Prochlorococcus marinus CUG1417: one gene and its partner. The main gene of each other region encodes a partner of the protein of the gene in region 2 in a complex. Links are inferred from orthologs where the notes say so. Each region holds a gene or a part of one and is shown on either strand. Other genes may lie near its edges. The genes, in order: lpdA and HA140_RS02180.

Region 1 (3,218 bases), on a different replicon or contig from region 2:
TTTGGGGATTATTAATCGCTGCTGGTACCATTGCAATTAGATGATCAGCGCCACTAACAACATGCACAAATCCTGCAACTATACCTGTTAAAACTACAGCCTGCATTTATATTCAGTACAACTCTGTTTATTCAATTTTATAGCACGATTTGAAGTCAATATTAAATTGAGTTAAATAATTTCTTGAACGATTGTTCAATATCAGTTTCTCTCATAAAAGTTTCACCAATTAATACTCCCATGATTCCAATAGATCTAAGCGATTCTAAATCTTCGGCACAATTAATTCCAGATTCACTAATGGGAATAATATTTTGTTTTAAAAATATATCTGCATATGTATGCATCAATTCTTTTGATGTTTTTAAATCCGTTTTAAAAGTCTTTAAGTCCCTATTATTTATCCCAATCAAATTAAAAGATTTTAACTTTAGAATCCTTTCTAATTCATTAGAGTTATGGACTTCAACAAGAACACTCATCTTTAAATTATCAGCTATTTTCTTTAAATAAGTTAAATCATCATCACTTAAAATCGCAGCGATTAATAATATTGCATCAGCACCCGATACCCTTGCTTTATAAATCTGATAAGCAGAAATAATAAAATCTTTGCAGAGTAGAGGGAGATTAGTTGATTTCCTTACAGTTTCGAGTATTTCATAACTACCTTGAAAAAACCTTTTATCGGTAAGTACCGAGATACATGATGCACCTAATCCTTCATAACAAATTGCTATGTTTTCAGGGTTAAAATCTTTTCTAATAACTCCTTTACTTGGACTAGCTTTTTTTATTTCAGCAATAACTCCTGGTTTTATTTTTGACTCCAAGATATTTTTGTAAAAATCTTTAGGAGTAGGAAGTTTTTCAATCTTTTTGATGAGATCTTCTAAAGAGACTATTTTTTTAAAATTCTTAATTTCAATATCCTTGTGCCATACAATTTCTTCCAGAATGTTTTTTGCTTGTGCTTCTCTATGAGGTACAGCATATTCTAAATTTTCTACCCTTACTGTTGGATTTGGTGGCCTGCGTCTTATCTCCATTAATTTTAGATATTATTTTATTTGAGAAGCAGCCTGTTTATATGCGACCTCAACTACTTCACTAAGAGTAGGATGAGTATGAACTTCTTTAGATAATTCAATTACATCTTGGTTCCTTGAAATAGCGTTTGAAATTTCTTGAATTAAATCAGCTGCATGTAACCCAAAAATATGAGCACCTAATACTTTCCCATTATCTTTGTTGAAAATCAACTTTAGCAATCCATCACTCTCTAATTCAGCCAATGCTTTTGAATTAGCCTTAAAGAAACTTTTGACAACTCCCAAAGTAAAATTTTCTTTTGTAGATATCTCTTTAGCTTCAACTTCAGAGAGACCAACTGAACTTATCTCTGGGTGAGTAAAGGTTGCTGCAGGGATACTTTTATAGTTAATTTCGACATTACCACCGCAAATATTATCAACAGCAATAGTACCCTGCGCTGCAGCTGTATGGGCAAGCATTAGTTTACCCGTTACATCTCCAACAGCCCAAATGTTAGGTATTATTTCATCACCATTCTTAACTCTCATTTGATCATCTATAGGAATGAAACCTTTTACTGTTTCGATACCAACCGACTCCAGATTTAAGTTATTACTATTAGGACTTCTGCCTGTTGCGACTAGTACAGCGTCAACTTCTAAAGTTTCTACAACTTCCTTAGATTTTGCATCAGTAAGTTCTATTTTTACAGGACATCCAGGTGTTATTTTTGTAGCAAAGACATTTGATTTTGTGTCTATATCTCTTGCTTGAATAAGGTTCTTCTTAGCAATTTTAGTGATGTCTGGATCAAATGTTGGCATAATATTCTCCAGAGCCTCGATCATGGTAACTTCACAACCAAGCGCGGTGTATACATCAGCAAATTCTAGACCTATATATCCGCTTCCAATAATTGCTATCCATCTTGGAAGCCACTCAAGTTTAACCGCATCATCGCTAGTAAATACAGTCCTATTATCCAAAGTTATTCCACCGGGCACAAAAGGAGAGGAGCCTGTTGCTATAACAATATTCTTACATGTGAAGATTTTATCAATTCCGTTTTTATCTCTTACACCTACTTTTTGATTTCCTTCAATTCTTCCAATGCCCAAAATAATTTCAACTCCACTCCTTTTAAGAGTTTTTGTTAAATTTTCTCTAACATTTAAAACTAAATTATTTGCATGATCTGCAATTTTTGATCTCTCGAACCTTACTGGTGAAGCATGTATACCAAATTTAGCTAAATGTTCATAATTAGCTATTTCTCTAACTTTTCCACTTGCAGCCAAAAGAGCTTTAGAGGGAACACAACCCTTGTTAACACAAGTGCCTCCCATATCAGAAGATTCTACTATTGCAACTTTCAGTCCCTTACCAGCAGCATGTTTAGCGGCATCAAAACCTCCATATCCTGCTCCTATTACGATTAAATCAAAATCAAAACTTGAATCAGTCACTTTTTATTTATTTATTTAGAGGTGTATGCGACTCTTTTTCGTTCTAGTAATAACGGAACTGCAACACAAGCCACATTTAATGATTCTACAATCTCACTATGCGGAATTGTAATTGTTTCATGAAAAGCTTCTTGAATTTTTTTATGAATACCTTGACCTTCATTACCCAAAATTAATGCGGTACGTCTAGACCAATCAACTTCCCAATATGGTTTTGAAGGTTTTTTTGAACTCTCATTATGGCTACTAGTAGAGAAAATCTTAAATCCTACATTTGATAATTCAGATAAAGACTTAAGTAAAGAATTTAATCTTTCTTCTTCATTTCCATCAAATCTTAAAAATGGCAGATGAAAAACAGCACCTGAAGATGCTCTTAATACCTTTTGGCCTAATGGATGCGCACCTCCAGCTAAAAAAATTGCATTAACACCCGCAGCTAAAGCGGTTCTAAATAGATTACCCATATTCCCAGGATCTTGAATTCTGTCGAGAACAAGAACAAAATCATCTTTTCTATTAAATTGATAATTAGGTATTGCTGAAATATCTACTAAAGCTGCTATCCCATCTGGATTAATTGTTGAAATCGCAGATGCCAAGACTTCCTCTGAGACAATATTTATTAATGACTCATCAAATTTTTTACTTAGATTATGATTCTTTCTTAGCCATTTTTCGGTAACTAAAATCTTAGAGGGATTTTTTCCAGACTTC
Region 2 (3,286 bases):
ACCAGTCAAAGCCTAAATCTATTTTTTCTCCAGTAATGAATCTGGTGAAATATACATCGCATCGCCATAAGAGAAAAATCTAAATTTTTCTTTTATTGCTTTCTTATACAAATCTAATAATCTTGCTCTACCAATCATCGCACTTACTAAAAGTAATAATGAACTTTTAGGAAGATGAAAATTAGTTAATAATCCATCAACTACCTTAAATTTATAACCTGGCTTAATTACTAAATCCACATACTTCGCTATGGGAATATAGTCATTAATTTCATGAGAATAACAACTTTCAAGAGCTCTTACGCTTGTTGTACCAATAGCAATTATTTTTCTATCTGTTTTCTTTATTCTTTTTATTTCCTCCACTACTTCCTTGTTAACACTTACCCATTCTTTATGAAGTTTTAAGTTACTTAAATCTTCTTGATCAATTGGTTTGAATGTTCCATAACCCACGTGCAAAGTTATCGGTAAGATTATTACTCCTTTTTTTTTTAAATTGGAAATAAGACTTTTGCTTAAGTGTAGACCAGCTGTTGGTGCAGCAACTGCCCCCGGATTAGTTGCATACTCAGTTTGATAACTTTTCTCATGAAAAGATTCTTCTTCGGAATTTTTTATATAAGGAGGGAGAGGGATTTCCCCGTATTTATCAAGAAGTTCATTCATTGAATTGAGACAAGTTATATTTTCCGGAAATTTAATAAATCTCCCTCCAGTTTCTTCATCAACTCCATCAACAATCAAATAAATATCTTGTGCTAAAGGAGATTTTAATTTTAATTTTCTATTTATTTTTAACTTTTTCGCTGGTTTTGCCAAACATAACCATACACATTCATGGGATCTCTCCAAAACTAATAATTCGACTAATGTCTTATTTTCTAATTCAACCTTTAACCTAGCTTTCATAACTTTAGTATTATTTACAACTACAAGATCCCCTTCTCTAAATTCATCTAAAAGATTCTTGGTAAATTTATTAGTTAAGCAGTCTTCTTCTAAAACACTATTTCTAACTATCATCAATCTTGATTCATGCCTAATTGCAGAAGGTTTACTAGCAATTAATGAAGGATCAAGTAAATAATCATAAGCTTCAAGCTTATAATCTCTTTCTTCATTATTAATTTGAGAAATCAATTAAATTTAGGAGACAAGAGTCTCTGGCTCATTTTCAATTAGGGAAGCAAGGTCTTTTAAGAATGAAGCTCCATCAGCTCCATAGATCACTCTATGATCAGCTGTTAGATTTACTTGCATTATTTTTTTAACAGATATTGAACCATCACTATTAGCAACAACGGTTGGTTTAGATGATGCTATCGCTAAGATCGCACCGGTACCTGGAGGAAGAATTGCGTCAAATCTATCAACCCCAAACATCCCAAGATTAGATAAAGTGAAGGTTCCCGTTGAGTATTCATCAGGTTCTAATTGTTTTGATCTTGATCTTTTTACGAGATCTTTCCATTCCCTAGACAATTCAAATAAATCAGTATTGCATGGTTCTTTTAAAACTGGAGTTATTAGTCCACCATCTTCCATCGCAACAGCTACAGCAATATTTATATTTTCTGGATAAGAAATTCCATTTTCTGAAAAACTTGAGTTAACTTGAGGATGTTTCTTTAGTGTCTTTGCAACTGCTTTAACTAGTAAAGCAGTCATAGTCACTCCGTTCTGTTTTACTTTTTTATAGAAATTATCTAATTTATCTGTGTTAATGGAGTAACCCACCCTAAAACATGGCACATCTAAACTAGATTCCATATTTTTATTTACCGCTTTTTGAAGAGTATTAAATTGAACTGTTTCTCCGGGATTACCAAAACTATTTCCTGAAGTTTCTGGTTTACTTTCAACTCCCAAATTTGCACTAGGAATACTTGCAGGAGAACCACCTTCACCTATCCATGGTATGGAGACAGGTTGGCCATTAGCTTTTAAAATATCATCGGCTTGAATCCTTCCGTGGGGGCCAGATCCATGTACCTTTGCTAAATCAACACCCATTTGAGAGGCAAGTTTTTTAGCTCTTGGAGATGCAATTATCCTCGAAGAAGCATTACTTGTAGCGGCATTAATTTGATCGGTATTAAAAGATGGTACAGGCTTTTCACTCTTTAAGACGACTTCTTCCTCTTTTTTATTAATATTTTCAGTCTTGACTACTGGTTTTTCTTCAGTTTTATTGCTTACCAATTCAAGTTGGTCTGAAGTAGAGACTTCGGGTTGATTTCCTTTATTTTGTTCTTGAACTGAAGCTATCTCATCTTCATTTTCTACAATGAGACCAATAGTTTCTCCAACAGGTGCAGTGCTGCCAGCAGGCATTAAAACTGCTGCAAGATATCCATCTTGAAAAGATTCAACATCCATATCTGCCTTATCAGATTCAACAACCAAAACAGATTCGCCTCTTTCAACCTTATCTCCCGGATTTTTCAACCATTCCACAATCTTGCCCTCCGTCATAGTAGAACTCAAGGCAGGCATGAATATTTCGTGAGACATAAGAAAATTGTTATTGCATAAGTTTTAAGGGATTTTTACCAAACTTTCAAAAGTTTTATGATTAAGAACCCTTTTAACTCTTGATCTAATTATACGAAATCATGTTCACAGTGGGAACTCTTAAAACTTAAGAAAGTAATAATTTCGATCGATTAGAATTTAAAACTTTTTGCAATTAAGTTTACTTATTTTTAAAAAAAATACTAAATCTTTTACCTTAATTATTATCTATAGATTGAATAACTCCATCTTTAACAGTTATCGAGACTTGCATTTTTTCAATAAGATTGTCGCCAACAGTGACATCACAGAAACTATCCACTTGTCCTTGATCAACAATTTCATCCATTTTCAACTCGCGAACTTGACTCTGTTGTTGAAGTAGATTTCTTTTTTGTTCTTCAATTTCATTTCGTTTTGCTGCGACTTGTTGTTGCACCTGACTAATCTGTTCTTGAACCCTTGGATCTAGAGGATTAACCGATTGGGATCTAATATTATTTACTATTTGCTGTCCCTCCTGCTCCAATTGCGATAATTTCTGATCAATGTTTGAAATTGCTTTACTTAATTCTTTTTCAGCATCTTCCTTCCAAGTTGGTGTAACTACTGCTTTAATAGCTATTGAGCGCTTTATCGATATTGAGTTTTTTGTTTCCATAAAAAATTAAATTGCCTTTTCAATATAGATAGAACAAATCAAATTTTCTTACTAAATTTGTTTTCATACATATTTTCTATTTGTAATGAATACTTTTTTTCTATTTCT

The links.
Region 1: the proteins of HA140_RS02180 (region 2) and lpdA are in contact, whole or in part, in a crystal structure (PDB 1EBD), measured with the Geobacillus stearothermophilus proteins. The link is inferred for Prochlorococcus marinus CUG1417 from one-to-one orthologs. Residues at the interface, in WP_033016211.1 of Geobacillus stearothermophilus: Ile130, Ala131, Met132, Pro133, Arg136, Arg140, Glu141, Asn155, Arg157; in WP_049624544.1 of Geobacillus stearothermophilus: Pro340, Ser341, Asp344, Tyr345, Arg403, Asp406, Val408, Glu431, Ala432, Gly433, Asp438.

Annotation. Positions count from the first base shown.
Region 1 is NZ_JAAORN010000002.1:226,898-230,115, forward strand. What follows is about bases 282-3,166. They hold lpdA (dihydrolipoyl dehydrogenase), read right to left. Parts: upstream 2,502-3,166; coding sequence 1,062-2,501; downstream 282-1,061. Other genes in these bases: trpC (indole-3-glycerol phosphate synthase TrpC), read right to left, coding at 282-1,049; HA140_RS07300 (TrmH family RNA methyltransferase), read right to left, coding at 2,513-3,166. Also shown: HA140_RS07285 (hydantoin utilization protein A), read right to left, coding at 1-106; more of trpC, read right to left, coding at 162-281; more of HA140_RS07300, read right to left, coding at 3,167-3,218. UniProt on the Escherichia coli protein: Lipoamide dehydrogenase is a component of the glycine cleavage system as well as of the alpha-ketoacid dehydrogenase complexes.
Region 2 is NZ_JAAORN010000001.1:385,097-388,382, reverse strand. What follows is about bases 334-3,286. They hold HA140_RS02180 (dihydrolipoamide acetyltransferase family protein), read right to left. Parts: upstream 2,518-3,286; coding sequence 1,150-2,517; downstream 334-1,149. Other genes in these bases: HA140_RS02170 (AMP-binding protein), read right to left, coding at 3,217-3,286; HA140_RS02175 (YlqD family protein), read right to left, coding at 2,735-3,178; queA (tRNA preQ1(34) S-adenosylmethionine ribosyltransferase-isomerase QueA), read right to left, coding at 334-1,143. Outside these bases: cysK (cysteine synthase A), read left to right, coding at 1-16; more of queA, read right to left, coding at 19-333.